3 regions of the Geodermatophilus sp. URMC 63 genome follow, and region 1 is predicted to be linked to each of the others. Evidence: riboswitches for the same ligand, from Rfam matches in the RefSeq annotation. Region 1 holds a riboswitch; each other region holds the start of a gene.
The links. Region 1 has a riboswitch for cyclic di-AMP ahead of ACWIZO_RS24075 (transglycosylase family protein). Riboswitches for the same ligand answer to the same signal wherever they lie in the genome.
Positions count from the first base shown of each region.

Region 2: another riboswitch for cyclic di-AMP. It lies ahead of ACWIZO_RS18950 (hypothetical protein); the one in region 1 lies ahead of ACWIZO_RS24075 (transglycosylase family protein).
Region 3: another riboswitch for cyclic di-AMP. It lies ahead of ACWIZO_RS07490 (aggregation-promoting factor C-terminal-like domain-containing protein); the one in region 1 lies ahead of ACWIZO_RS24075 (transglycosylase family protein).

Region 1 covers NZ_CP199956.1:4,953,165-4,962,769, reverse strand. Annotated here, with positions in the region: gene ACWIZO_RS24085 (carbon starvation CstA family protein) at 1-1,097, shown strand, start outside; gene ACWIZO_RS24080 (YbdD/YjiX family protein) at 1,094-1,291, shown strand; gene ACWIZO_RS24075 (transglycosylase family protein) at 1,357-2,547, opposite strand; cyclic di-AMP (ydaO/yuaA leader) riboswitch at 2,549-2,714, opposite strand; gene ACWIZO_RS24070 (hypothetical protein) at 3,046-3,462, shown strand; gene ACWIZO_RS24065 (CBS domain-containing protein) at 3,482-4,096, opposite strand; gene ACWIZO_RS24060 (esterase/lipase family protein) at 4,442-5,206, opposite strand; gene ACWIZO_RS24055 (alpha/beta fold hydrolase) at 5,318-6,148, shown strand; gene ACWIZO_RS24050 (sigma factor-like helix-turn-helix DNA-binding protein) at 6,761-7,561, opposite strand; gene ACWIZO_RS24045 (NAD-dependent epimerase/dehydratase family protein) at 7,676-8,611, opposite strand; gene ACWIZO_RS24040 (VOC family protein) at 8,827-9,366, opposite strand.
Region 2 covers NZ_CP199956.1:3,864,389-3,873,993, forward strand. Annotated here, with positions in the region: gene ACWIZO_RS18935 (bifunctional 3'-5' exonuclease/DNA polymerase) at 1-1,007, shown strand, start outside; gene ACWIZO_RS18940 (MFS transporter) at 1,011-2,420, opposite strand; gene ACWIZO_RS18945 (ArsC/Spx/MgsR family protein) at 2,478-2,987, opposite strand; cyclic di-AMP (ydaO/yuaA leader) riboswitch at 3,169-3,306, shown strand; gene ACWIZO_RS18950 (hypothetical protein) at 3,590-4,603, shown strand; gene ACWIZO_RS18955 (DUF993 family protein) at 4,674-6,713, opposite strand; gene ACWIZO_RS18960 (Gfo/Idh/MocA family protein) at 6,710-7,867, opposite strand; gene ACWIZO_RS18965 (LacI family DNA-binding transcriptional regulator) at 8,053-9,114, shown strand; gene ACWIZO_RS18970 (MFS transporter) at 9,251-9,605, opposite strand, start outside.
Region 3 covers NZ_CP199956.1:1,534,280-1,543,884, reverse strand. Annotated here, with positions in the region: gene ACWIZO_RS07510 (FAD-dependent monooxygenase) at 1-1,735, shown strand, start outside; gene ACWIZO_RS07505 (cytochrome P450 family protein) at 1,777-3,057, shown strand; gene ACWIZO_RS07500 (TcmI family type II polyketide cyclase) at 3,054-3,884, shown strand; gene ACWIZO_RS07495 (VOC family protein) at 3,916-4,341, shown strand; cyclic di-AMP (ydaO/yuaA leader) riboswitch at 4,574-4,731, shown strand; gene ACWIZO_RS07490 (aggregation-promoting factor C-terminal-like domain-containing protein) at 4,980-5,588, shown strand; gene ACWIZO_RS07485 (EAL domain-containing protein) at 5,776-7,014, shown strand; gene ACWIZO_RS07480 (NAD-dependent epimerase/dehydratase family protein) at 7,108-8,007, shown strand; gene ACWIZO_RS07475 (GNAT family N-acetyltransferase) at 8,030-8,596, opposite strand; gene ACWIZO_RS07470 (winged helix DNA-binding domain-containing protein) at 8,650-9,605, shown strand, end outside.

The sequences.
Region 1 (9,605 bases):
CGCCGAAGATGGTGGCCAAGGAGAGCCACGTCCGCCTGATCGGCTACGGCGGCATGCTGATGGAGTCCTTCGTGGCCATCAGCGCGCTCATCGCCGCCGTCGTCATCGACCAGGGCCTGTACTTCGCGATGAACGCCCCGGCCGGCGCCACCGGCGGGACCCCGGAGACGGCGGCGGCCTTCGTCAACGGCCTGGGCTTCTCCACCTCCGCCCAGGACCTCGCCGCCGCCTCGGCCGCCGTCCAGGAGCCGAGCCTGATCTCACGCACCGGCGGCGCCCCGACGCTCGCCGTCGGCATCTCCGAGATCTTCCACAACGCCTTCGGCGGGAACCTGCAGGCGTTCTGGTACCACTTCGCGATCATGTTCGAGGCGCTGTTCATCCTCACCGCCGTCGACGCCGGCACCCGCGTGGGCCGGTTCATGCTGCAGGACACGGTCGGCAACGTGTGGAAGCGCTTCGGTGACCTGTCGTGGCGGCCGGGCAACGTCATCGCCAGCGCCGTCGTCGTCGGCCTGTGGGGCTCGATGCTCTACATCGGCGTCACCGACCCGCTGGGCGGGGTCAACCAGCTGTTCCCGCTGTTCGGCATCGCCAACCAGCTGCTCGCCGCGATCGCGCTGACCCTGGCGACCGTCCTGCTGGTGAAGCACGGCAAGCTCAGGTACGCCTGGATCACCGCCGTCCCGCTGGCCTGGGACCTGGTGGTCACCATGACGGCGAGCTGGCAGAAGGTCTTCTCCGACAACCCGGCGATCGGCTACTTCGCCCAGCGCGCCCGGTACGCCGACGCGCTCGACGCCGGTGAGGTCCTCCCGCCGGCGCAGGACGTGGGCCAGATGCAGCAGGTCGTCACCAACTCGACGATCAACGGGGTGCTGCAGGCGTTCTTCGCCCTCCTGGTGCTGGTCGTCTTCGTCAACGCGCTGGTGGTCGTCGCCCGGGCGGTCCGCACCCGCGGCGCGCTCCCGACGACGGAGGAGCCGGCGGTGCCCTCGACCATCGTCGAGCCCGCGGGTCTGTTCGCGACGGCCGAGGAGAAGCGCGCCATGGCCGAGCAGGAGCGGCTGGTCGGCGCCGGGAGGGACCGCTCGTGAGCGCCGCGGTCGCCTTCGCCGGCCGGGCCTGGCGCGGGGTGCGCTGGTACCTGCGGGAGTGGAGCGGCGAGGCCCGCTGGGACGACTACCTCGCGCACTGCGCACGGCACGGGCACGAGCCGGTGAGCCGGCGGGAGTTCGAGCGGCGCCGCGCCGACGAGGTGGAGCGCAACCCCGTCAGCCGCTGCTGCTGAGCCGGACACGACAGCGACCCCCTGCCCGCCGGGCAGGGGGTCGCTGTCGTGTCCGGCGGGGTGGGTCAGGCCGTGTAGTTCACGTGGACGTGGTCGAAGTGGTTCGCGGTCACGCTGCCGCGGTCCTCCATCTGCGTCCAGGAGCCGGTCGGGGAGGTGAGGATCCGCTGCTCGTAGATGACGTAGTCCACGCCGAGCTCCTCCCAGTGGTCGATGTGGTACTGGACGATCGCGTCGCCGAGGGCGGTGTCGGACAGGACCATGTAGTCCAGCGCCAGGCCCGACGGGTGGCCGTTCGGGTCGACGGCGCTGGCGCGGGTGCCGCCGAGGGTGATGTCGGCGGCACCGGCGACGTTGGCCACGACCGCGTCGGCGGCGGCCTGTACCTGCGGCTTGACGTCGCCGGCGCTGTTGGTGATGTGCGCGGCGCCGACGGCCGTCTGGGCGAGGGGGGTCGTCGTGGCCGACGGCGCCGACGTGCCGGCGGTGGCCGTCGTCGCGGCGGGGGACGCCGGGGCCGGAGCGGCCTGCTCGGCGCCCGTCAGCGTCAGCACCTCCCCGGGGGTGATGCGGTTCGGGTTGCTGCCGATGACGTCGGCGTTGCGCTGGTAGACCTCGCGCCAGGACTGGCCGTGGGCGGCGGCGATCGTGCGCAGCGTGTCACCACGCTCGACGGTGTAGTCGCCCCAGGCGGCGTGGCGGCCGGAGGTCCCGGCGTCGTGGTCCCAGCGGTCGCCGTCGTCCTGGGTCGTCGCCGGGGTGCCGGCCGGCTGCTCCGCGGCGGGCGCGGCGGCGGTGGTCTCGGCGGTGGTGGACGCGGTGGTCGCGGCAGGGGTGGACGCGGTGGTCGACGTGGCGCCCGACCCGGCGGCGGCCGGCGTGGTGCCCTCGGTCAGGTACTTGCCGCAGGTCGGCCAGGCGCCGATGCCCTGCCCGGCGAGGACCTCCTCGGCGATCTGGACCTGCTGGCCCGGCGTCGCCAGGTCGGCGCGGGGTGCCAGGTCGGTGCCCCCGTAGCCGGCCCAGGTCGGCTGGCTGAACTGCAGGCCGCCGTAGTAGCCGTTGCCGGTGTTGATGCTCCAGTTGCCGCCGGACTCGCACTGGGCGACGCCGGTCCAGTCGTGGGTGGTGGTGGCGGCTGCAGCTGCCGGGGAGCTGAGGACGCCGAGCCCGACGGCGGTGGCGCCGGCGGCGACGGGGGCCTTGGCGAGGACCTTCTTGGTGCGGACGTAGCGGGGCGCGCGGTGCTTGGGCATGGTGATCTCCGATCACCGCCGGCGAGGTGAGCTGTCGGGTTCGGGCGATCGGTGTGCCCGGCCGCGGGACGCGGCTTCACCCCGAGGCGAACAGCGGCAGGGCCGTGGCGCCGTGGACGTGGGTCCCCCACCCCTGCCCTGGGGAATCGTGGAGGCGACCGGTGGGCAGGGTTTGGCGGACCGGCGCCGCGCTCCTGTTTAGCTGAGCGCAGCCAAAACGTTACGTGCAGTCATGTAAGTTGTCGCCGTAACCTAGGTCACACATCGGGACGACGCGCTTACGGAGGGCAACGACGGAGGTGGGCCGGTGGAGGTCGTGCGCGGCCCAGGGCGGCAGAGGAGGCCCGGCGCGCGGATCCTCCGAGGTCCGGGCGCGCAACGGTTCGTCCCGCCCGTCCCACGAACGCCACGGCACCCCACCGGCGGTCAGGACGTGCGGGCGCGGTGCCGACACCGAGTGCACGACCCGAGGCCTGCGGGCCCGTCCGAGGAGTGCCCATGCCGTCGTCCCCCGACCCGAGCCGCCGCCTCACCGAGCTGCGTGCCGGCATGTCCGTCCTGACGAGCGCGGCCGCAGACCTGGGGGTCGGCAGCCAGAGCGAGGTGCGCGTGCTGTCCGACGGACGGCTCTGGCTGGCCGAGCAGCAGATCGCGGTGAGCGCCGCGGACGTCTACCAGGCCGCCCGCGGGCTGGTCGCCGCCCAGCTCGACGCCATCGCCGCGGTCACCGACCGGCCGGTCGAGGACCACGCGCTGGCCTGGCTGGTGACGCTGCAGACCAACGAGGTCATGGTCGGCATCGAGGACGAGGTCGCCGCTCTCGACGCTGCCCTGGAGGACACCGCCCTGGAGGACACCGCCCTGGAGGACACCGCCCTGGAGGACACCGCGGCGCTGGAGGACGACGCCGCCTAGGCACCCGCGTCCGCGCGGGTCACGGCACGCGGACGCCGACCACCCCGCCGACCGTCCGGGCCAGCGCCTCGAGGGCGCGCTGCTCGGACCCCGCGGGCCCCTGCGGCTCCCCGCGGGTGCGCCGGACGGTGGCCACGCCCTCGGCGACCGAGACGTCCCACGCGTCCAGCTCCCCGGTGTAGCCCTCGACCAGCCGCAGCAGGTCGCGGCGGATCTCGTCGTCCGGCCGGACCAGGGCGCGCAGCAGGTCGCGGCGGCTGACGATCCCGACCAGCCGGTCGCCGTCGAGGACCGGCGCGCTGCGCAGCCGGTGGTCGACGAACAGCCGGGCGACGTCGGCGAGGTCCGAGCCGGGCTCGACGGTCCGCACGGCCTCGGTCATCACCTCCCGCACCAGCACCGGCGGGGGCGGCGCGCCGGCGTCCTCGGCACGGCGCAGGTGCAGCCGGGGGTCCTGCGGCACCCGGTCGCGCAGCACGTCCACCTCGGCGACGATGCCGACCAGCCGGTCGCCGCCGTCGACGACGGGGACGGCGGCGAAGCCCCGCTCCGCCATCACCGCGCCCACGTCCTTGGCGGAGGTGTCCGGTCCCACCGTGACGACCTCGCGTGTCATGACGTCCCTGACCTGCACCGTGTCCTCCTCGGCCGCGGTCCCGTCCGGACCCCTCGGCTCCCGAGCATCCCCGGGCGGGGCGGTCCGGGCACGCCGGCCGGCTCCGCGCGGGACCCGGGCCGGTCGTGGGAGATCCCTGCTCACCCGGCCCTGCCGAGGTCCGAGAGCGTCGCGGCGGCACCCCGCCCTCGGCTGCCGTCCTCGACCCCGTTCGAGGAGCCCCGCACCACCGCGGTGAGCCGAGCAAGCACACCCCACCGCACGGCCCGGACGACCGGGTCAGGCCCGATCGGGGACGACCCGGTACCGGTCGACCTGCCGGGTGTACCTGGCGGGACGTCGATGACGGGCGGGCTGCTCGTGTCAGCGACGGCGGGGGAAGAGCAGGCTGAGTCCGGGTGGCGGGCGGAACGGTGTCCACGTGCCCTCGGCCATCCCCAGCCGGTCAGCCAGCAGCCAGAGCACCGCCGGGTTGCAGGCCAGGCCGAGGTGGCTGCCGCGCACCTGCACGTTCTCCCGCCGGGGGCGGAGCTCGTAGCGACACGACGACCAGTGCACGATGCCGTCGGCCCGCGTGTAGACCGACGTCGCGGGCACGCGCAGGGAGCCGCGTTCGGCCCAGGGCCGGGGTAGCGCGGCCGCCCCGCGCAGGAGGCGGGTGCCGCCGTCGACGATCCCCGAGGCAGTGCGGACCCAGGGCGCCGATCGCAGCACCGGCGTGCCGAGGGTGACCAGTCCGCGGACGCTGCCCGGCGCGGCTCTCGCCAGTTCCTGCGCGTAGAGCCCGCCGAGACTCCAGCCGACCAGGCTGACCCGCCGTCCCGAGGTCCGGTGCAACCGCTGGAGTCGGGCGCGCAGCGAGTCGACGACGTGGCCCGTCGGGCCGCGGTTGGTGCCCAGGTCCCAGCCGGACACGTCGTGGCCGAGGGCGCGCAGCGCGGTCCGGAGCACCACGGTGGCGGGGTCGCCGGTCATCAGCCCCGGCAGCACCAGCACCGGGTGCCCGTCACCGCGGCGGGCTGCTGCGAGCACCGGCCAGGCAGCCGCCAGGACGGCGAGGTCCAGACCCGCCCGCGGCGGCTCGGTGAGCAGCGCAGCCGGTGAGGGGGAGCGGGCGGCGGCAGGCACCTCGACAGCATCCCTGGCGCGGGAGTCCCGACCCGCAGGGGCGTCCACACCGGCCCGGCCCCGGCGTGGAAGGGCGCGACGACCGGACTCGAGCCCTGCCAGGATCGTCGGGTGCAACTCGAGCAGACCTTCGTCTGGCGAGGACGTCAGGTGCGATGGGACGCCTGGGGCGATGGTCCACCGGTGGTGTTCTGCCACGGCACCCCGTGGTCCTCGGCGCTCTGGCGTCCGTTCGCTGATGCGCTGAGCTCCGAGTTCCGGGTCCACCTCTGGGACATGCCCGGCTACGGCCAGTCCTCGATGGAGGCTGAGCACCGTGTCTCGCTCGACGTGCAAGGCGAGCTGCTCTGCGACCTCATCGGCCACTGGGAACTGGACCGGCCACACCTCATCGCCCACGATTACGGGGGCGCCGTCGCGCTGCGCGCACACCTGCTGCACGGTGCGCTCTACAGCTCCCTGGCCATGGTCGACGTCGTCGCGCTTGCCCCCTGGGGGTCGGAGTTCTTTCGCCTGGTACGCGACAACGCTGATGTCTTCGCGGCTCTGCCGGCCGCTGTGCACGAGGGCGTGGTGCGCACCTACATCACGGGAGCCAGCCATCGCGGCCTCGACGAGCGCCAGACGCGCATGCTGGTCGGGCCGTGGCTCGGATCGCTGGGCCAGGCGGCGTTCTATCGACAGATCGCTCAGGCCGACCAGACCCACACCGACGAGGTGCAGCCGCTGTACGGCTCACTGGCGCTGCCCGTACTCGTCGCCTGGGGCGTCGAGGACACCTGGATTCCGGTCGACCGGGCTCATGCCCTGGCCGAGGCGATACCCGGGGCGCGCCTGCAGCTCGTCCGGGATGCAGGGCACCTGATCCAGCTGGACGCTCCTGAGCGTCTCGCCACCGTCCTGCACGGTTGGCTCGTCGAGCAGCGGCAACGCCGGGCTTGAGTGAAGCCACGGCGTTCCGCGACCGGATCCGCTTCCGGTCTTGCAGCTCAGTGCGAGGAAGTGGTGGAGCGAGAGCCTGAGTGAGTGGCGGACGACTGTGCTACACCCGGCCTTCATCCGCTCCTGGCCAGTCGGTGGAGTCCTACGACCTCCGCCGCGTTGCACGAGTTGAGCGTGACGGAGGTCGATCTCCTGCTCGAGGCGGCCCGCTGGGCGGACTGGGACTACTCCGAGTTCGCGCTCCACGACCTGGGCCAGGCCGTCGCTCACATGACCGTGCAAGCCCGCGCCCTGGACCTGCACGTCCGGCAGTTCCGGCGACAGAGACGGCATCGCTGCCGAGTTCGCCGTGCCCGGCCACGGGGAAGTCACGACCCTGTCCGCCGTGGGCCGTGTTGCCCGGGCGGACGACGTCGAAGGTTCATCCACATCGCCCGAGGCCCAGGGTGAGCGACGACCCCTCGACGACCTCCTCTGGGCAACCAGAGAGGGATTCCCGTGCGGGACGCCGCCGTCGGGGCGATTGGGACGCGCGGACGTCGACGCAGCGGGCCCTCACTCGCAGCCTGGTCAGGGACCCTGCGGCGTCGATGTCCGCGCCACGATCGGAGCTCATCGTGCCGACGTCAGCAGCAGTGCCAGGTCGCCGACCGGCCCGAGGTGCGTCAGCTCGTCGGGGTTGACGATCCCGCTGGTGCTCGTGATCTGGCCCTCGGCGATGTCGATCGCGCACGCGCCGATCAGCCGCTGCTGTGCGTCGAGGAGGAACGCTCCCGGGCTGCCGTTGAGCTCGACAGGGAGCAGGGACACGCCCGGAAGGCGCGCGACCCGCCGGACCCAGTTGACGACCGTCCGCGCGACACGGTTGCGTCCGCGCAGCACCCGCGCGAGCGCCGGAACCTTGCCGCCGCCGTCGCCAGTCAGTGCCACGTCCTGCGCGAACAGCGCCTCGAGCCCGGCGAGATCGCCGTGCTCGGCAGCCGCGAAGAACCGGGCTGCCGACTCGTCACGCTGCTCACGCGTCGTCTGGAAGCGCGGCCGGCGCTGCTGGACGTGGCGTCTGGCGCGGGTGGCGAGCTGACGCACGTTGTCCTCGCTCCTGCCGATGATCCGCGCGATCTCGTGATCCCTGTCGTCGAACACGTCGCGGAGCAGCAGCACGGCGCGCTGCTCGGACGAGAGGCTCTCCAGCAGCACCAGCATCGCCAGCGACAGCGAGTCGGCGGTCTCGGCGTGCCGGGCCGGATCATCGTGGCCGTCGGTGATGATCGGCTCTGGCAGCCACTGGCTGACGTAGCGCTCGCGGCGGGCACGCGCGGAGCGCTGCTCGTTGATCGCCAGCCGGGTGGTGACGGTGGCCACGAACGCGCGTGGCGACGCGATCTGCTCGCCCGCATCGAGCGCCTGGTACACCCCGCAGCAGCGCTCCTTGCACCACGTCGTCGGCCTCGGCCACGCTGCCGAGCATCCGGTAGGCGAGCGCGGATGCGCCCGGCCGCAGCTCGTCGAGCAGCCGCTCGCGGGCGGTCATGCCGCGGCAAGCCCGTGCCGCCAGCTCGGGTGCGCCGGGCGCCACCCCAGCTCGCGCTTGGCCTTTGCGTTGGAGGCGCCGCGGAGCTCGGTCATCATCACCACGCCGGCCTCACCAGCGAACAGCCGTCCGATGAACCGCGGCACGCGCATCGGCTTCCTGGCACCGAGCTCCTGCGCCAGCGCCGGCAGCCACTCGGCGACCGGGGCGGGGTCATCGTCGACGACGTTGTAGACACCGCGGCTGCCGTGCTCGACCGCCGCCACCGTCGCCTCCGCCGCGTCGGCCACGTGGATGAACGACCACACGCCGCCGCCGTCGCCGACCAGCGGGAACCTGCGCTTGCGGATCAGCTCGGGCTGCTGCCCGCCCGGTGCCATCGACGTGCCCGGCCCGTAGAAGGCGCCGTAGCGCAGCACGATCCCCTCTGTCCACCGTGCGCCGAGGACCGCCTGCTCGAGATGACGGATCGCGGCCAGGGTCTCGCGCATCTCCCGCGCGGGCGCGGGGTCCAACGGATCCTCCTCGGTCTTGATCGGCGCACCGGTGCGCGCGTACGCGCCGTAGCCCGCGATCCCCTGCGCCACGAACCGCCGCACGCCCACCGCCTGCCCGGCGGAGAGCAGATGGTCCGTGCCCTCGATCCGCAGGCGGTTGGTCCGCGCGAAGTCGCGATCGAAGTGACGCACGTCCAACGCACCGATCGCGGTCAGTTGATGCACGATCACGTCCGGCCGCGCCCTGCCCACGGCCTCCGCGACCTGATCAGGGTCGAGCGCGTCCGCGACCACCGGTGAAGCACCCAACGCGCGGAGCATCGCCTGCTTGGACTCGCGGCGTGTCATGCCATGAACCTCATGACCCGCCTCGACCAGACGTGGCACCAGCTGCCTACCGATCGCTCCCGTCGCCCCTGCGACGAACACCCTCATGATCAGCTCCCTGGTCGAGGATCACGGACACCTGATGAGACGAGACAGCAGCCGCGGCTGTGACACCTTCGAGCAGCCGGGCACCCGCCAGCCTCGGCGCCTGGTACACCGTGTTGTCCGGAGAGGTGAAGACGTGCGCTCCGGCAGCCGCGAGCCGCCCTCACCGACCGACGCCCGTCCGGGGATGGGCGTACGGCACACCATCCCCTGGGTCGTCAACCGATCTCGGCCGTCGCTGCTGCCGGTGGCGAGACAGACCCTCGCGCGGAGATCTGCTGCACGGCCCAGCCGTTGCCGTCCGGGTCGCGGAAGAACACGAACCCGACGTTGTCGAGTGCCGTCCCGCCCTGACGCAGCGCATCCGCGTCGCCGCCCAACGCCTGGATCTCGCTGACCTCGACTCCGCGCTCGACGAGCTGCGCGTGTGCCTCAGCGATGTCCGGGACGACCAGCTGGAGGCCCTGGAGGGAGCCTGGAGGCATGTGCGGAACGACGCCCTCGCCGATCACGATCGAGCAGCCGGAGCCCGGCGGCGTCAGCTGGACGAGCCGGTCGCCCGGGCCTGGAGGGCTGATGTCGTGGTCGATGGTGAAGCCCAGCTGGTCGGCGTAGAAGGCCTTGGCTCGGTCGACGTCGGCCACCGGCACGACCACGACCTCCAACGTCCAGTTCATGTGCACTCCTCGATCCGCTCCTCTGGAGTCATGCCAGCACAGACCCGTCGCCGTACGACAACTGATCGGTGCGCTCGTCATGCACCTCGATGCTGTCCGCAAGACGAACAGCTACCGGCGCACCGGAGGACTGCTGTAACCAGCTGGCCGCCGTCCCGCCAGGGATCGGCTACCGGGCGTGCTCCAGCTAGGGCCTGGGGAAGGGCGGGATGGGGCAGGCGGTCCTGGTCGGCTCGGCCAGCGGCCGCCAGTCCCGGCCTCTGGCGGTGGTTCGGCCTGTCGACGGCGCCGGTGCTCGAGAGCTGTCAGGGGTGCGCCGA
Region 2 (9,605 bases), 1.1 Mb from region 1:
GCGACCTGCTGCGCGCGCTGCGGGCCGCCGGGCTGCCCGTGGACGACACCCGGCAGTGGACGCTCGAGCAGGTCGACCACCCGGCCGTCGCGCCGCTGCTCGAGTACAAGCGGCTGGCCCGGCTGCTGTCCGCGCACGGCTGGAGCTGGCTGGAGACCTGGGTGCGCGGGGGCCGGTTCCGGTCGGCCTTCCTCCCGGGCGGCGTGGTCACCGGGCGGTGGTCGGCGCAGGGCGGGGGAGCGCTGTCGGTGCCCGCACAGGTCCGTCCCGCCGCGGTGGCCGACGACGGCTGGGCGTTCGTGGTCGCCGACGTCGCCCAGCTCGAGCCGCGGGTGCTCGCGGGCATGAGCGGCGACGCGGCGATGGCCCAGGCGGCGCGCTCGACCGACCTCTACCAGGGCATGGTGGCCGACGGCGCCGTCGCCACCCGGGCCGAGGCCAAGCTCGGGGTGCTCGGCGCCATGTACGGGGCCACCCGCGGGGAGAGCGGCCGGATGCTGCCGCGGCTGGCCCGCCGCTACCCCCGGGCCATCGGCCTGGTCGAGGACGCCGCCCGGGCGGGGGAGCGCGGCGAGGTGGTCGCCACCCTGCTCGGCCGCGGGTCGCCGCCGCCGACCGGCGCCTGGGCCGAGCGGGCGGTCGGGCTCGGCGAGGCACCCGACGAGGACGGCCCGCGGGAGGACCGCGACCGCGCCCGCCGCGCCTGGGGCCGGTTCACCCGCAACTTCGTCGTCCAGGGCACCGGCGCGGAGTGGGCGCTGTGCTGGCTCGCCGACCTGCGCAACCGGCTGTGGCGGCTGGGCAGCGGGCCGCCGGCGCAGCGGCCGCACCTGGTGTTCTTCCTGCACGACGAGGTCGTCGTCCACACGCCCGAGCACCTGGCCGACGAGGTCGCCGGCGAGGTCCGGGCCGCCGCGGTCACGGCCGGGCGGCTGCTGTTCGGCGGCTTCCCCGTCGACTTCCCGCTTGACGTCGCCGTCGTCCGCTCCTGGGCCGACGCCGGGTGAGGGTCAGCGGACGGCGGCCGGCTCGGAGGCGGGGGCGGTCGCCGCACGGCGGCCGGTCAGGGCGGTGACGACGGCGGTCAGCAGGCAGACGACGACGCCGGTCGCGGCGATCGTCGTGTAGCCGCCGGCCGCCGGGGCCGCCGCGCCGGCCGGGGTGGCCGAGGCGAGCACGGTCGCGGTGAGCGCGCTGCCGACGGCGAAGCCCACGTACCGCAGCACCTGGTTGAGGCTCATCGCACTGCCGGTCTCCGCCGGCGGGACGGCCGCCACCACCAGCGCCGGGAACGCCGCGAACGCCGCCCCGACGCCCAGCCCGGCCACCGCCATGACGGCGAACAGCTGCCACAGGTCGGTGCGCAGGAACGCGAACAGGACGAAGGCCACGCCCTGCACGAGCGCCGCGACCGGCAGCACCCGGGCGTGCCCGGCACGGTCGGCGAGCAGCCGCGCGAGCCGGCCGCCCACCATGCTGGCCGCCGAGAACGGCAGGAGCACCAGCCCGGCGACGACGATCGAGGTGCCGAAGCCCGCGCCGTCGGCCGGCGGGGCCTGGGCCAGCACCGGCACCGCCGCCAGCAGCAGGTAGTTCGACAGCCCGACGAGCAGCGCCGCCGAGTGCGCGGTCAGGGCCACCCGGCCGCGGGCCAGCCGCAGGTCGACCAGCGGCTGCGGCGTCCGCGACTCCCACCAGACCCACAGCGCGAGCGCCACCACCGAGGCGGCGGCCAGCCCCCACAGCAGCGGCGACGTCACGCCCCAGGTCTCCGCCTCGCCCAGCGCCAGCAGCAGCCCGCCCACGCCGGCGCCGAGCAGCAACGCGCCGACCACGTCGAGCCGCCGCCGCGGCGCCGCGGCCGGCGGGGGCAGGACGACGGCGGCGGCGGCCAGCGCGGCGGCGCTCACCGCAGCCCCCGCCCAGAACGCGGCGTGCACCCCGCCGAGCTCGGCCACCAGGCCGGCCAGCGGGTAGCCCAGGCCCACGCCGGTGACGACGGTGACCGACAGCGCGGCGATGGTCGAGCGGGAGGTGTCGCCGGTCAGGGCCTCGCGGGCGGTGGCGATGGCCAGCGGGGTGAGCCCCAGGCCGAAGCCCTGCAGCGCGCGGCCGGCGACCAGCCACCCCAGGCCCAGGGGGAGGGCGGCCAGGACCCCGCCGAGGGTCACCACGCCCAGCACGGCGACTATCACCCGGCGGCGGTGCGGGCCGTCGCCGAGCCGCCCGACCACCGGGGTGGCCACCGCGCCGACCAGCAGCGTGACCGTCAGCGACCACTGCGCGTCCGGCAGCGACGCCCCGGTCGACGACGCGATCGCCGGGACCAGCGGCGCGCCGAGGCTGGAGATGACGGCGACGACCGTCCCGACGAAGACGAGCGCGGCGACGAGCGCGCGGGGTGACCGGGAGACCGCCATGCTCCCGAGCTTCCCAGGACGTTGCACAGCGCAACCGCCCGGCGGGTCAGCTCTGCGTCACAGCAGCCGGTCGAGGTCGTCGGGGCCCGGGCCGGTGCCGCCGGAGTCGCGCAGCGGTGAGTCCTCGGGCCGGTCGTCGTCCGGCGGCTCGGCGGCCACCGGCCCCTCGGCGTAGAGGGTGTCCGGGTCGCGGGGGTCCATCTCACGGGGACCGCGGGCGGCGGCGACCACCTCGGACAGCGTGCCGCCGTCCCGGGCCACCCACGCCCGGCCGTCGTCGCCGAGGACGATCGGCCGCTGGATCAGCCGCGGGTGCTCCACGAGCACGCGCACCCACGCGTCGGCGTCGCGCGGGGCGTCGGGCAGCCCGAGCTCCGCGGCCAGCGGGTCGCCGAGGCGCGTGACGTCCCACGGCTGCAGCCGGAGGGCGGCCAGCGCGGCGCGCAGCTCGGCCTCGGTCGGCGGGTCGTCGAGGTAGCGGCGCAGGGAGTACTCGACACCGGCCCGGTCGAGCTCGTCGCGGGCGGCGCGGCACGTCGAGCACGAGGGGTTGAACCAGACCTCCACGCCCCGACCCTAGGGCCCCCTACTCCGGGGCCCCTACACCACCGGGCTGCCGATCGGCGCGGACGCAACCACCATCACCCGACGAAACGCCTGTCGACTTGTTGTCACGATGTGCAATCCGCCGGTAGCGTCGCGTCGTCCGTCCGGTCGTCGTCCCCCGTCGGGGGAGGCCGGGGGACGCCGCCGAGTCGCCCGCTGGGGCGAGCCGGGGACCCACCGCAGTACTGGGGTGAATCCCCTCCTGGCCGCGTGCCGGGAGAGGTAGGGCCGCTTCCCGCCCGAACCCGTCAGCTCACCCGGTAGGCGGCTCACGGGAGAACGGAGAGCCGCCGGATGGCGCGCGCCTGCACTGCTGCCCGCACCGCTGCACCACCCCGTCCGATCCGGCTCCGCCCCGTCCCGGCGCGCCCGCGCACCTGACCGTCCGCGGCCGTCCGCCCCGGACGCCGTCCGCGCGCACACCAGCCCGGGCACCCTCCGCCCGACCGGCCCCGCGCCGCGCTGCCCCGGTGTGCCCGCGCCGGCCCGGCGCGCCCACCGGCCGTGCCGCCCGCCCAAGCCGCAGCCCGCTGCGCCCCGCACCCGCCTGGAGCACCCGCACCATGGACCCCCGCACGACCACGTCCGGCCGGTCCGCCGAGCGCCGCGGCCGCGCCACCGGCCGCCGCCGTCCGGCCGCCGCCCGCCGTCCCGGCCTGCTCCTCGGCGTGGCCGCCGCCGGCGCCCTGCTGGTCAACGTCGTCGTCGGCGGGGACCCCGCCGCCTCGGCCGGCGCCGGAGACCCGGGGTCGGCCGCCGTCGCCCAGGAGCTGGGCCTGACCGCCGAGGCCGGGACGCTCGCCGCGGGGGCGGACGCGCAGCCGGCCGAGGACCTCCAGCCGCTGGAGGACCTGGCCGCCAGCCGCAGCAGCCGCGCGGCCGAGGAGGCCACCGCGCAGCAGGCGCAGGCCGCCGCCGACCAGGCCGCGCTCGAGCAGCAGCGCGCCGACGAGGCCGCGGCAGCCGAGGCCGCCGCGCTCGAGCAGCAGCGCGCCGAGGAGGCCGCGGCAGCCGAGGCCGCCGCTGCGGAGGCCGCCGCGGACCGGGCCGCCGCCGAGGAGGCCGCCGCTGCCGAGGCCGCCGCGGCGCAGCGGGAGCCGGAGGCGGCTCCGACCTCCTCGGCCGCCGCCGCGTCGGCCGCCGCCGCGTCGGCCACTGCCGCGTCGGCCACTGCCGCGTCGTCCACCGCGGGCTCGGGGACCGCCGCCACGGCGACCGCGCGCATCACCAACACCGCCGGGCCGGTGCAGGCCGTCGTCCAGGCGGCCGCGAACGCCGTCGTCAGCAACGTGGCCGGCGCGGGCTCGATCACCCTCGGCGGCACCCGGGCCAGCGCCACCGACCCGGGCGGCCACCCGTCGGGCCTGGCCCTGGACTACATGGTCCTGTCGAACACCGCCCTCGGGAACGCGATCGTCCAGTACCACGTCGCGCACTGGGACGAGCTCGGCGTCGACTACCTCATCTACCAGCAGCGGATGCTCAGCTCGCCGGGCGGCAGCTGGTCGGCCATGGAGGACCGCGGCAGCGCCACGGCCAACCACATGGACCACGTGCACGTGAACTACACGGGCTGACGCGACCCCTGACGCGGCCCCCCGCGCCGGGCCCGGCCGGCCCTCCCCCTGGCCGGCCGGACCCGGCTGCTCATCCCCGGACGCCCGCGGCGGCGGCGAACGCGGCCGCGGTCCGGGCGGCGACGACCGCCGGGTCGGCGTCCCACAGCTCCTGGGAGAACACCTCGACCTCGACGTCGCCGCGGTACCCGGCCGCCTCGACCAGGGCGCTGGTCCCCGCCAGGTCGACGTGCCCGTCGCCGGGCAGGCCGCGCGACACCAGCACGTCGGGCCCGAGCGGGGTGACCCAGTCGGCCACCTGGTAGGACGCGATCCGGCCGCCGCGGCCGGCCCGCGCCACCTGCGCGGGCAGCTCCGGGTCCCACCACACGTGGTAGGTGTCGACGACGACGCCGACCGCCCCGGCGGGGAACTGCTCGGCGACGTCGAGCGCCTGCCCGAGCGTGGAGACCACGCCGCGGTCGGCGGCGAACACCGGGTGCATCGGCTCGACCGCCAGCACCACGCCGGCCGCGGTCGCGTCGTCGACCAGCGCGCCGATCGCGTCGCGGGCCCGCTCCCGGGCGCCGGGCAGGTCGCGGTCGCCGTCGGGGAGGCCGCCGGCGACGAGCACGAGGACCGGCGCGGAGCCGGGCGCACCGGCCGCGGCCAGCGCCGCGGTCTCCTCGATGGCGCGGCGGTTCTCGTCGAGCGCCGCGGTGCGGGCGGGGCCCGGGGGAGCGGTGAAGAAGCCGCCCCGGCACAGGCTCGACACCCGCAGCCCGGAGTCGGCCACCAGCGCGCACGCCTTCTCCAGGCCCACCTCGGCCACCGGCTCGCGCCACAGCCCGATCGCGCCGATGCCGGCCTCGCGGGTGACGGCGAGGGCGTCGACCAGCGACGCGTACTTGACCGTCGCCTGGTTCAGCGACAGCCGCGGGTGCGCGCTCACGAGACCGGCTCCAGCACCGGGACGTCGACGCCGGCCAGCGCCAGCAGGCCGTTCCACCGGCGCGCGGCGAGCTTCCGGGTCCTCCAGGGCACCGGCCGCGTCGGCCAGCCGGACCACCTCCGACAGGTGCGGCAGGCTGCGGGCGCTGTGCAGCCCGCCGACCATGCTGAACGCCGGCTGGTGGCCGTTCAGCCACGACAGGAAGGCGATGCCGGTCTTGTAGTACGCCGTGGGCGCGGCGAACACCTGCCGCGACAGCGCCTCGGTCGGCCCGAGCAGTCGCCGGTAGCCGGCCGGATCGCCGGCGTCGAGCGCGGCGATGGCGGCGCCGGCCACCGGCGCGATCGCGGCGAACGCGCCGAGCAGCGCGTGCGACGAGTGCTCGCCGTCGCCGGCGATCAGGTCGACGTAGTGGAAGTCGTCGCCGGTGAACAGGTCCACGCCGGCCGGCAGCCGCCGCCGCAGCGCGACCTCGGCGTCGGCGTCCAGCAGGCTGGTCTTGATCCCGCGCACCCGGCCGGCGTCGCGCTCCATGATGCGGACGACGACGTCGGCGGCCGCCCCGGTGTCGGGAGAGCCGAAGTAGCCGCGCAGCTGCGGGTCGAACGCCTCGCCGAGCCAGTGCAGCAGCACCGGCCGCCCGGCCCGTGCCAGCACCTCGGCGTAGACCCGCTCGTAGTCGGCGGGGCCCTCCGCGGCCCGGGCGAGGTGCCGGCTGGCCATGAGCACCACCCCGGCGCCGCAGTCCTCTGCGTGGTGCAGCTGCTCGACGTAGGCGTCGACCACCCGCGCCAGCGGGACGACGTCGTCGGTGAGGTGGTCGGTGGTGACGCCGACCACCAGGGCGCCGCCCACCGACCGCGCCTCGGCCGCGCTGCGCCGGACCAGCTCGCGGGTGGCCGCGGTGTCCAGGCCCATGTTGCGCTGCGCGGTGTCCATCGCGTCGGCGACACCCAGGCCCCACGACCACAGGTGGTGGCGGAAGGCGAGGGTGGTGTCCCAGTCGACGTCGGCCGGGGCGCCGGGGACGTTCTCCCCGGTGACCCGCGGGACGACGTGGGCGGCGGCGTAGGCGGTGCGCGACCGCAGCGGCGCGGACGGGCGGCGGACCGCGGCCGGCTCGCCGAGCGGCAGGAGCCGGGTGCGCCCGTCGGCGTCGAGCAGGACGGCGGTGCTCATCGGGCCGGCACCCCGCTCCCGATCGTCACGCGGCGGCCGGTCGCCGAGCTCTCCAGCCCGGCCTCGGCCAGCCGCACACCGCGGGCGCCGGAGGCGAAGTCGTAGGGGTGGGGGCCGTCCTCGACCACGTGCCGGACGAACTGCTCCCACTGCACCTTGAACCCGTTCTCGACGGGGTCGTTGTCGGGGACCTCCAGCCAGCCGGCCCGGTAGTCGCGGCTGTCGGGCACGTCGGGGTTCCACACCGGCTTGGGCGTGGCGTTGCGGGGCTGGATCCGGCAGCCGAACAGCCCGGCGACGGCGCTGCCGTGCGTGCCGTCGACCTGGAACTCGACCAGCTCGTCGCGGTCGACCCGCACCGCCCAGCTGGAGTTGATCTGCGCGACCACACCGCCCTCGAGCTCGAAGATCCCGTAGGCGGCGTCGTCGGCGGTGGCGGCGTAGGGCTCGCCGCGCTCGTCGACCCGGCTGGTGATGTGCGTGGTGGCCTTGGCGTACACCGACTCGACCCGGCCGAAGAGGTCCTCAAGCACGTAGTTCCAGTGCGGGAACATGTCGACGACGATGCCGCCGCCGTCCTCGGCCCGGTAGTTCCAGCTGGGGCGCTGGGCCGGCTGCCAGCCGCCCTCGAACACCCAGTAGCCGAACTCGCCGCGCACCGAGAGCACCTGGCCGAAGAAGCCGGAGTCGAGCAGCCGCTTGAGCTTGAGCAGCCCGGGCAGGAACAGCTTGTCGTGGACGACGCCGTTCCTCACCCCGGCGGAGGCGGCCAGCTCGGCGAGCTCGACGGCCTCGGCGTGGGTCTCGGCGGTGGGCTTCTCGGTGTAGACGTCCTTGCCCGCGGCGATGGCCCGCCGGATCGCCGCCACCCGCGCCGAGGTGACCTGGAAGTCGGCGTAGACGCGCCACCGGTCGTCGGCGAGGGCGGCGTCGAGGTCGGTGGTCCAGTCGGCGATGTCGTGCCGCTCGGCGATCTCCTGCAGCGCGGCGGCCCGGCGGCCCACCAGCAGCGGCTGCACCTGCACCCGCGCGCCGGTGGACAGCAGGACCCCGCCCTGCTCGCGGATGGCCAGGATCGACCGCAGCAGGTGCTGGCGGTAGCCCATGCGGCCGGTGACGCCGTTCATGATGATGCCGAGCGGTGGGGTGCCCATGGTGGTCGCTCCTCGCGAGTGGTGGCGGTGGCCCGTGGCGGTAGGCCGCAGCGGCTTGGAAAGCGCTTACCAAACGGTAGCCCGGCCGGTGGGACGCGGGCAACCCCCTGGCTGCGGTTCGTCGTCGGCGGCGTCCCCTCGCGCGGGGGAGGTCGGAAGCCGGCGGGCACGGCTAGACTGCGTCCGTGCAGTCCGGCGCCGATCCGCGGGCCCGGCGGGGTCCGGGCGGGATCACCCTGCGCGACGTGGCCGAGCGGGCCGGCGTCTCGCTGGCAACCGCTTCCCGGGTGCTCAACGGCAGTACCCGCGTCGTCAGCCCCGACCTCGCCGCCCGGGTGGGTCGCGCCGCGGCCGAGCTGCGGTACGCCGCCAACGGCCCGGCGCAGGCGCTGGCCCGCGCCACCACCAACGTCGCCGGCCTGGTCGTGCACGAGGTCGACGACCCCTACTTCGCCTCGATCGCCGCGGGCGCCATGCGCGTGGCCACCGGGCACGGCCTGCTCACGATGATGGCCGGCACGTCGCGCGACGCCGGGCGGGAGGTCGAGTACGTCGCCCGCTTCCAGGCGCAGCGGGTGCGGGCGGTGCTGCTCGCCGGCAGCGGCCGCCTCGACGACGGCCCGGAGCTCGGGCAGGCCCTCGCCGACTTCGCCGAGGCCGGGGGGCGCGTCGCGCTGGTGAGCGAGCACGACCTGCCCTTCGACACCGTCCTGCCGGCCAACCGGCGCGGCGCGGCCTCGGTGGCCCGACTGCTGCGCGACCTGGGGCACCGCGACGTCGGCGTCCTGGCCGGCCCCGCGGAGCTGCGCACCGTGGCCGACCGGCTCGGCGGGTTCCTCGACGCGTGGGCGCAGCTCGGCGGCGACCGCGGCGCCCCGGTCGTCGTCGAGGGTGACTTCTCCCGCGCCGGCGGCCACGCGGCCACGCTGTCGCTGTTCGCGCGGGCGCCGCACCTGACGGCGGTGTTCGCGCTCAACGACCTCATGGCGGTGGGCGCGCTCGGCGCCCTGCAGGGCGACCTCGGCCGGCGCGTCCCCGACGACGTCTCGGTCGTCGGCTTCGACGACCTGTGGTTCACCGGCGACCTGCAACCGGCGCTGACCACCGTGCGCCTCCCGCTGGAGGACATGGGCGCCCGCGCGATGGAGCTGGTGCTGTCCGCGGCGTCGCCGGACCCGCGCCGGGTGCCGGTCCCCGCGGAGCTCATCGTCCGCGCGAGCACCGGCCCCGCTCGCCCGGCTTCCTAGACCGTCGCCGTCCCGACGGTGGGCGCTCGGGCTCCGCTCCGTCGTCGGGAACGGGGCGCGGGCGCCCACCCTCGGCGCAGACGGCGACGGCCGCCGTCCCCCGCTCGGGGACGGCGGCCGCCGCGGGTGGTGCGGGTCAGGCGGTGCCGACCTCCACGCGGGAGGTGTCGGAGGGAGAGCCCGACGCGGGGGCCGGACCGTCGATCTCGCGCAGGTCGAGCCGGGAGGTCTCCGGTGCCGACCAGGCGGCGGCCGCCGAGACGATGCACAGCAGGAACGTGAGCCCACCGATGACCAGCGGCACGTTCGTCGACCCGGGCGGGGCGATGAGCGTGAAGACCGAGGGCAGGAAGGCGACCAGCATGAGGCCGACGTTCTGGGAGACCGCGAAGCCGGTGACCCGGTGGCGGGTGGGGAACAGCTCCTGGAAGTAGCTGGCGAAGGTGGCGTTCCAGACCTGGTACAGCACGCCGAACATCAGGATGGCCAGC
Region 3 (9,605 bases), 2.0 Mb from region 1:
GGAGTTCGTGGAGAAGCCGGACGACGGGCACGTCGCGGCGGCGCCGCTGCCGGCCGCGGCCGAGCTCGGGGACGTCGCGCGCACGGCCGGGCGCGCGGTCGAGGTGCTCGTCGTCGGCGCCGGGCCGGCCGGCCTGACCCACGCGATCGAGCTGGCCCGCCGCGGCGTCGCCGTCCGGGTCGTCGACAAGCGGCCCGAGGCCTCCACCCAGGCGGACAAGGCGATCGGCATCCACTGCCGGACGATGGAGATCTGGGAGGACCAGGGCATCGTCACCGAGGCGATGGACGCCGGGATCTGGCTGTACGGCCAGACGGTGTTCGTCAACGGCGTGCAGACCCACCAGGTCGACTGGGCCGGCCTCGACGAGCTGCCCTACGCCCACCTCGGGCTGCCGCAGTACGACACCGAGCGCATCCTCGGCGCCCGGCTGGCCTCCCTCGGCGTGGTCGTCGAGCGCGGGGTGGAGCTGGTCGCCTTCGCCCAGGACGACGAGGGCGTCACCGCGCGGCTGCGGCACGCCGACGGCGGGGAGGAGACCACCCGGGCGCAGTACCTGGTCGGCTGCGACGGGGCGCACAGCGCCGTCCGGTCGGGGCTGGGGCTCTCCTTCGAGGGCGGCCTGTCGATGTTCCCGCAGCTGTTCATGCTCGGCGACGTCGACGTCGACTGGGACCTGCCGGCCGGGCACCTGGTGCGCTTCGTGCGGATCGAGAACGAGGACGACTTCACCGGGATGCTCGTCTGCGTCCCGCTCAAGGGCCGCAACCGCTACCGGATCGCGACCCTGGCGCCCGAGCGGTGGCAGGAGGCGGTCGGCTCCGGCGTCGTCCCGCCCGGGTTCTGGCAGGAGTACGAGCCGCCGACGCTGGCCGACATGCAGGCCGCGATCGACGACCTGGGCCCGCCCGGGACGACGGCGAGCAACCTGCGCTGGTCGTCGATCTTCCGGATCAAGCACGGCATCGTCGACCGCTACCGCGAGGGGCGGGTGTTCGTCGCCGGCGACGCCGCGCACCTGCACCCGCCGGCCGGCGGACAGGGGATGAACACCGGCATCCAGGACGCCTGGAACCTGGGCTGGAAGCTCGCCCTCGCCGTCCGGGGGGAGGCCGCGCCCGCGCTCCTGGACAGCTACGAGGCCGAGCGCCGTCCCGCCGGGAAGATGATCGTGGACCGGGCCGTGGCCATCGCGTTCACCGACGAGATGGACATGGCCGACGAGAAGGCCCAGTTCCTGCTCGAGATGCAGATGACCATGAACTACGCCGGCAGCCCGCTGGTCGGCGAGATGGCCCCCGGCGGCTTCCCCGCCGGGCCGGAGCCCGGGCACCGCGCGCCGGACGTGCAGGGCCTGCGGCGCTTCGGCGTGGCCCACCCGCTGCGGCTGTTCGACCTGACCCGCGGCACCCGCTCGACGCTGCTGCTGCACGCCGACGCGGGTGCCCCGGAGGAGCAGGTGCTCGCTCTGGAGAAGCTCGCCGTCGGTGTGCGGCAGCAGACCCGCGGCGAGGTGACGGCCTACCTCCTCGCGGCCCCCGACGCCCGGGTGCCCTCCCTGGTCGACCTGCCCGTCGTCCGCGACGCCGGAGGGGCCTTCGCCGCCGCCTACGGCACCGCGGGCGCGGGGACGGCGGCCTACCTGGTCCGCCCCGACGGCCACGTCGGCTTCCGCAGCCGCCCGCTGGACGAGGACGCCCTGCGCGACCACCTGGCGGGGGTCTTCGCGCAGTGACCCGACCGCACCCCACGCCCACCCCCACCCGAGGGAGACCCATGACGCAGACCGCTGACCCCGCACCGAGCACGGCGGACGACGTCGTCCCCGGCGCGGAGATCTACACGCCCGAGTTCCGCGCCGACCCCTACCCGGTCTACGCCCGGCTGCGCGCCGAGCGCCCGGTCGTGAAGGTGCGGACGCCGCGCTTCGACTCCTTCCTCGTCACCCGCTACGACGACGCCAAGCAGGCGCTGTCGGACCCGCGGCTGTCCAAGGACCTGTACCGCGCCGGGGACACCTACCTGGCGGTGTTCGGCGAGAAGGCGCGGCAGATCAACACCAACATGCTCAACTCCGACGAACCGGAGCACAGCCGGCTGCGCCGCCTGGTGACCCAGGCGTTCACACCGCGGCGCATCGAGGCGATGCGGCCCCGCGTGGAGGAGATCGTCGAGGGCCTGCTGGACCGGATCGCACCGCGCGGCGCCACCGACTTCGTCGACGACTTCGCCCTCCGGCTGCCGCTGGCGGTCATCGGCGACCTGCTCGGGATCCCCGAGTCCGACCACGAGGAGATCCTGGCCGGCACCCAGGTCATCCGGACCGTCGGCACCGGCGGGCGCAGCCCCCAGGAGGACCGGGCCGCCATCGGTCAGGCGCAGTCGCGGCTGCACGCGTACTTCACCGGCCTGGTCGCCGCCAAGCGCGAGCAGCCCGGCGAGGACCTGGTCAGCGCCCTGATCGCCGCCCGCGACGGGGACGGCCGGCTCTCGGAGGCCGAGCTGGTCTCCAGCGCCTTCCTGCTGCTGTTCGCCGGCTACCAGACGACGTCGGACTTCCTCGGCAACGCCGTCGTCGCGCTGCTGACCCACCCCGAGGAGCTGGCCGAGCTGCTGCAGGACCCCTCCCGGATCCCGGACGCCGTGGAGGAGCTGCTGCGCTTCGACGGGTCGGTGCCGGTGTCGAGCTTCCGCTTCGCCACCGAGGACCTCGAGATCGGCGGGGCCGCCGTCCCGGCGGGCTCGATTGTCACCATCGTGCTCAGTGCGGCCAACCACGACCCCGCGCTGGTCCCCGACCCGGACGAGCTCGACCTGAGCCGGGGCCCCACCTCGCACCTGGCCTTCGGCCACGGCATCCACTACTGCCTGGGCACCGCCCTGGCCCGGCTGGAGGCGACGACCGCACTGCGGCGGATCCTCGTCCGCCTGCCCGACCTGCGCCTCGACGTCCCCGTCGAGGACCTGCAGTGGCTCCCCGCGGCCTCGGCCTTCCGCGGGTTGCTGGAGCTCCCCCTCCGATTCACCCCCACTCCCGTCCCTGGAGGCACGCGATGACCCAGACGACCCCGTCGACCAGCACGTCGGCCGACCCGGCGGCCGACGCCTCGACGACGCCCACGGAACCGCCCTGGGCGAACGACACGGTCGAGTTCACGAACACGTCCACGGCGCCCGCCAGCTGGTCCTCGGCCTCGTGGCGGCCGTTCCGCAACGTCATCGTCTGCCGGATGGTCCCCGGCACCGAGGACAAGGTGGGGCCGGTGTTCGCCTACTACGACCGGACGACCCGGCCGCAGGACATGGGCGTCGTCGGGCGCGTCCTGCTCTCCTACGAGGGCCTGTACCTGCACGTCATCGAGCGCAAGGAGGACCCGGAGGTCTCCGGGCAGCGCCGCGGCCTGCCGGCGTTCCAGGCGATCGCCGAGGCCATCGCCCCCTACGTGACGCCCTACCCGAGCTACTGGCAGAACCCGTCGCACTCCGTGGCCAAGCAGTTCTACTCGTGGGTGCCCGAGGGTGAGGTCTCCCCCGACCGGGAGATGACCGTCATCGTGCAGCGGATGAAGCCGGGCACCGAGGAGGACATCGCTCGGGTGTTCGCCGAGTCCGACGCCGGCGGGCTGCCGACGGAGACCGGCGTCACCGGCCGCTGGCTGTACTCGATGGAGGACGTCTTCGTGCACCTCCTGGAGCAGGACCGCGTCAAGGCCGCGGCCGTGCGGGAGAACCACGAGTCGATGCGACCGGCCTTCGCCAAGGTGATGGCCGACCTCGCCCCCTACGTCAGCCCGTACAACCCGGAGACGTGGCAGACCCCACGCGACTCGGTTGCCCGGGTGTTCCACCGCTGGACGGCCCCGGACTGGACACCCGGGGACTGACGATGCCGACCGACCGAGAAGAGGTCTCACCATGAGCTTGCGCGGGATCGCGTCGCTCACCTACTGGGCCGACGACGTGGCCGCGGCCACGGCCTGGTACACGGAGGTCCTGGGCTCGGGGCCCACCTTCACCCGGCCCGGACCCGACGGGCGGCTGAGCTATGCCGCGTTCGACCTCGACGAGAGGACCCGCCTGGCGATCGCCGCCCGTACCGCCGCCCCGTTCAGCGCGGCGTTCGAGCCGGGCGGCGTGATCGGGAACTGGTGGGTGGACGACCTCGACGCCGTCCTCGAGCGACTCGCCTCGATGGGCGCCAAGGAGTACATCCCCCTCACGCCGCACGGGCCGGTGGTCAGTGCGGCCGTCGTCGACCCCTTCGGCAACGTGGTCGGCCTCGTCTCCGACCAGCACCCCGCCGCCGACTTCCGGCGTGGGGCGCCGCCCTGGAACGCCTGACACCGCACGCTGCCGGCACCGCGACCGCCGGGACCGCTGGGTCCCGGCGGTTGCGGTGCGTCCGGGCCCCGGTGGTCGCGGGGCGTGACGTCCCGAGTGCGATCCGGGGCGTGGCGTCGGCCTGTCGCACCGCGGGTCGACCCGTTTCAGGTCACGAGATTGTCACGGACCGGTCCCGTCCTTAGCGTTTCCGCGTCCGGCCGGGCGTCTCGCCTCCGTCCCGGGGGCTCCCTGCCGGATGCCGCCGAGTCGCGTCCACACCGTGGGCGCGAGCCGGGGACCCACCAGTACCACCGGGGTGAGTCCCGCTCCCGGCCGTCGCCGGGAGCGGGTAGGGCACTCCCAGCCCGAACCCGTCAGCTCACCTGGTAGGCGGCCCGGGGAGAACGGAGATCACTCGCGCCTGGGGCACCGCCCCCGCGCGTCCAGGTCCGGGACCGTCGCGCTCCCGCCTGCCCACGTACACGCACCAGCCGTCGTACGGCGCCGTCCGCCGGGCCCCGTGTCCGGCCGCTGCCGCACGCCCGGCTGTCGAGCCCTGCCCGCCCGGGCACCGCGCGCACGGCGTGGTGCCCGCAGCCCATCCCGACCGCCGCGGCGCCGATCGACGGTGACCGCGTCTCCAGGAGGACGTCTCCATGCACGCACGCACCGCTGTCGAGCACACCTGTGCCCAGAACGCCCCCGCCGCCGCGCCGCCGCGCCGCCGCGCCCTGCTCCTGCTGACCGCCACGGGGGTCATGACCCTCGGCCTTGCCTTCGGCGGCCAGGCGGTCGCGCAGGCCGACGAGTGGAACCCCGGCGACCGCGGCTCCACGGGGCAGTGGGGCGGCAACCGGGACGGCGCGCCCGCGGCCGTTCCCGCGCCGGCCCCCGCGCCGGCACCGGCCCCCGCGCCCGCTCCCGCCCCCGCGCCCGCTCCCGCCCCGGCCCCCGCGCCGGCACCGGCCGCCACCGGCGAGCAGGCGTACAAGGACTACGCCGCCGGCCAGGTCGGGAACAGCACCCAGTTCGGCTGCCTCGACGCGCTCTGGGAGGCCGAGAGCGGGTGGAACCCCAACGCGCAGAACCCCACCAGCACCGCCTACGGCATCGCGCAGTTCCTGGACTCCACGTGGGCCAGCACCGGCATCGCCAAGACGTCGGACCCCTACCGGCAGATCGACGCCGGCCTGATCTACATCGAGAACCGGTACGGCAGCTCCTGCGCCGCCTGGGACTTCCACCAGGCGAACAACTGGTACTGATCCCCTGACCGCCGCGGGCCCCCTCTCAGCAGCGGGAGCGGGCCCCCGGCGCAGGCGTCCCCGCGGTCCCTCCCGGGAGGCGCCTGCCGGACCGTCTCACCGGTCCGGGTGAGATCGGCTCCCGGCCGTTCCAGGTGTCCGCCCCCTGCGTCGATGCAGAGGAGGACCCTCCGGACGGGAGCACACGATGGCCAGGAAGCGCACTGACGCCGAGCAGCAGATCGCCGACCTGCTGCGCACGGCGAGGACGTCGCTGCACATGCCCGTGGCGTTCCTGACGCGCATGGACGGGACCACCCAGCACCTGGAGGTGGTCGACGCCCGCGTGCCGGTCCTCGTCCAGGAGGGCGCGAAGGTCGTCCAGGAGACGTCGTTCTGCCAGAAGATCCTCGACGGGGACCTGCCCCCCGTCATCGACGACGTGAAGCGGTACCCGCTGGCGATGTCGCTGCCCTCGGCGCGCATCCCGCGGATCCGCAGCTACGTCTCGACGCCGGTCCGGCTGTCCGACGGCAGCCTCTACGGCACCTTCTGCGCCTTCGGCTTCACCTCCGACAAGGAGCTCACCCGGCGCGACGAGGCCCTCATGGAGGTCCTCGCGTCGGCCGCCTCGGTGATCATCGAGCCCGAGCTCCGCGCGCAGCAGCGCCGCGACGACATCGACGGCCGGCTCGACCCGCTGATCACCTCCGGTGGGCCGACCGTCGTCCTGCAGCCGATCGTCGACCTGGCCACCGGGGACCGCGTGGGCGCCGAGGCGCTCAGCCGCTTCCCCGCCGACTGGGGCAAGGGCCCCGACGTCGTCTTCGAGGAGGCGCACAGCATCGGCCGCGGCCACGAGGTCGAGCTGCTGGCCCTGCGGCGCGCCGCCGAGCACCTCGACCGCGTCGACGGCTACGTGGCGATGAACGTCTCGCCGCAGACCCTGCTGACGCCGGAGTTCTCCGCGCTGCTGCACACGCTGCCGCTGCACCGGGTCCTGCTCGAGCTCTCCGAGCACGACCCGGTCGCGGACTACGACGCCCTCGGCAGCGCGCTGCTGCCCTTCCGCGCCGGGGGCATGCGGCTGGCCATCGACGACGTCGGCGCCGGCTTCTCCTCGCTGCGGCACATCGTGGTCACCGCCCCCGACGTCATCAAGATGGACCGCAGCATCGTCAGCGGCCTGACCACCGACCCCGTGCTGACCAAGCTGGTGGAGTCGCTGGTCACCTTCGGCCACGGCTGCGGCGTCACCGTGGTCGCCGAGGGCATCGAGACCGCCGAGGAGGCCGCGGCACTGCTCGGGCTCGGCGTCGACCTCGGGCAGGGCTGGCACTTCGGCCGCCCCGGGCCACCGGAGGCCCTCGCCCCCGCCGGCCCGGAGCCCGCCGTCCCCGGGCCCCGGCCGGCCGGCCTCGCGCACCCCGGACTCCTCCCCGCCTGAGCGGCACCCGTCCGCCCCGCGCCGCCGGCCCTCCCGGGCGCGCGCGTCCTCGGGCAGGGTGGGTCGCGGTCGCCACCGGGGAGAGGAGCCGACGTGCGGGTGTACGTCACGGGTGCCACCGGGGCCATCGGGGGGCACGTCGTCCCGGCCCTGCTCACCGCCGGGCACGAGGTCACCGCGCTGGCGCGGACACCGGCCAAGGCGGCGGGCCTGGCCGCGCTGGGCGCCGTCCCGAGCGGGGTGTCGCTGTTCGACCGTCCGGCGCTGAGCGACGCGTTCGCCGGCCACGACGCGGTCGCCAACCTCGCCACCGCGATCCCGACGCCGTCGACGTTCCTCCGACCGTCGGCCTGGGCGGCCAACGAGCGGGTGCGCCGCGAGGGCTCGGCCGCCGTCGCCGCGGCGGTGCGGGCGGCCGGGGTCGGCCGCCTCGTCCAGGAGTCGATCACCTTCCTCTACCCCGACCGCGGGGCCGGGTGGATCGACGAGGACGTCGCACCCGACCCCTTCCCGCTGGCGGAGGCGAACCTCGCGGCGGAGGAGAACGCGCGCGGCGTCGCGAACAGCGTGGTGCTCCGCTTCGGGCTCTTCTACGGGCCGGGCTCGGGGCACACCGACCTGCTGCTGCGCCTGGCCCGCCGGCGCGTCGCCTTCGTCGCCGGCGCACCGGGGGCCTACCTGTCCTCGATCCACCTGGCCGACGCCGCCTCCGCCGTGGTCGCCGCCCTGGGCGCACCGGCGGGGCTCTACGACGTCGTCGACGACGAGCCGGTGACCCGCCGTGAGTACGCCGCCGCGCTGGGGACGGCGGTCGGCCGGCGGCCGCTGCTCTCGCTCCCGGGACGCGCCGCCGCACTGGCCGGCGGGCCGGCCGAGTCACTGGTCCGCTCGCAACGGGTCAGCAACCGCAGGCTGCGGACGACCACCGGCTGGGCGCCCCGCTTCCCGTCCGTCCGCGACGGCCTGCTCGCCGGCGTGGCCGTCGCGCGGTGAGCGGCGGCCGCGCGCCGCGGTCCTATCCGGTGGGGCCGCCGTCGCCCGGCCGGCGCAGCAGGTAGACGACGTGGTCGGGCGGGTCGACCGGGTTGTCCGGCGTCAGCGGGCCCTCGGCGACGCGGGTGAACCCCGCCTTCTCCAGCGCCCGCCAGGACGCGACGTTGCCCGCGGCCACCGGCACCAGGACGGCGTCGGCGTCGGGGTACGCCGCCCAGCAGTCGGCGACGAAGGCCCGCAGCACCGCCGCGCCCGCTCCCCCGCCCCGGACGTCGGGCTCGCCGATCAGGTAGTCGATCGACAGCGCCCGCGGCGGGACGTCGACCACCGGCGCGAGCTCGGCGAGGTACCCGGGCTCGTCGGAGAGGCGGTAGCGCTGCACGAGCCCGACCGGGCGGCCGCCGGTGCACACCACCCACACCTGCGTGCCGTCGCGGCCGTCGATGCTGGGACCGAAGTCGGCCTCCACCGCCTCGGGCGTGGTCTCGTGCGCCCACCAGCGGGCCACCTGCGGCTCCTCCAGCCAGCGGGTGAGCAGCGGGAGGTCGGCGCGGGTGAGGGGACGGAAGGTGACCGGGCCGTCGAGCACCGCGCCAGGCTAGGAGGAGGACCCCGTCCCCGGCCGGGCCTACGGTGCGGAGCGTGCCGCTCTCCGCCACCGCCCGCGACGTCCTCGCCCACCGGGTCGCCGCCCAGCAGCTGGACCGCGATGCCGGCACGGTCGCCGACACCGCCGTCCTCGACCTCGGCGTGCAGGACACCGGCCCGGACGGCGGGCTGTGGGCGCTGGCGGTCCGCGGCGTCGTCCCCGGGCCCGGGGAGCTGGCCACCGTGTGGACGGTCCGCGGCGCACCGCACCTGTACCGCCGGGCCGACCTGCCCGGCGTCGCCGCCGCGACCGCGCCGTTCTCCGAGGCCGACGCCGCCAAGCGCGTGTTCGACGCGGCCCGGCCGCTGCGGGCGGCCGGCATCCCGGTCCTGACCGCGCTGGACCGGATCGCGGACCGGATGCGGGAGATCGTCACCACCCCGATGGTCAAGGGCGCCATGTCGCGGGCGCTGTCCGACGCGATGGAGGAGCCCTACAACCGCTCCTGCCGGCCCTGCGGCGCGGTGCACCTCTACGAGCAGCCGTTCCGGCTCGCCGCGCTGCGGGCGGGGCTGGAGCTGGAGCCCGGCACCTCCCCGCCGGTGCTGCGGCCGGTCCCGGGGTTCGCGCCCGCCGAGAGCGTGCCCGCGCGGCTCGACGTCGTCCGCGGGTACCTCCGCCTGCTCGGCCCGGCCACCCCGCAGCACGTCGCCGGCTACCTCGACGCGCCGGTGCAGGACGTCCGGGCGCACTGGCCCGACGACGTCGTGGAGGTGGAGGTCGACGGGCAGCGCCGCTGGCTGCCGGCCGCCGACGCCGACGCGCTCGGGAGCCCGCCGCCCGCCGCCACCCGGCTGCTCGGCCCGTTCGACCTGTTCCTGCAGGGCCGGGACCGCGAGACGCTGGTGGCCGACCCGGCGCGGCGGAAGGCGCTGTGGCCGACGCTGGGCCGGCCGGGCGCGGTGCTGCACGACGGCGGGATCGCCGGCCTCTGGCGACCGCGGAAGGC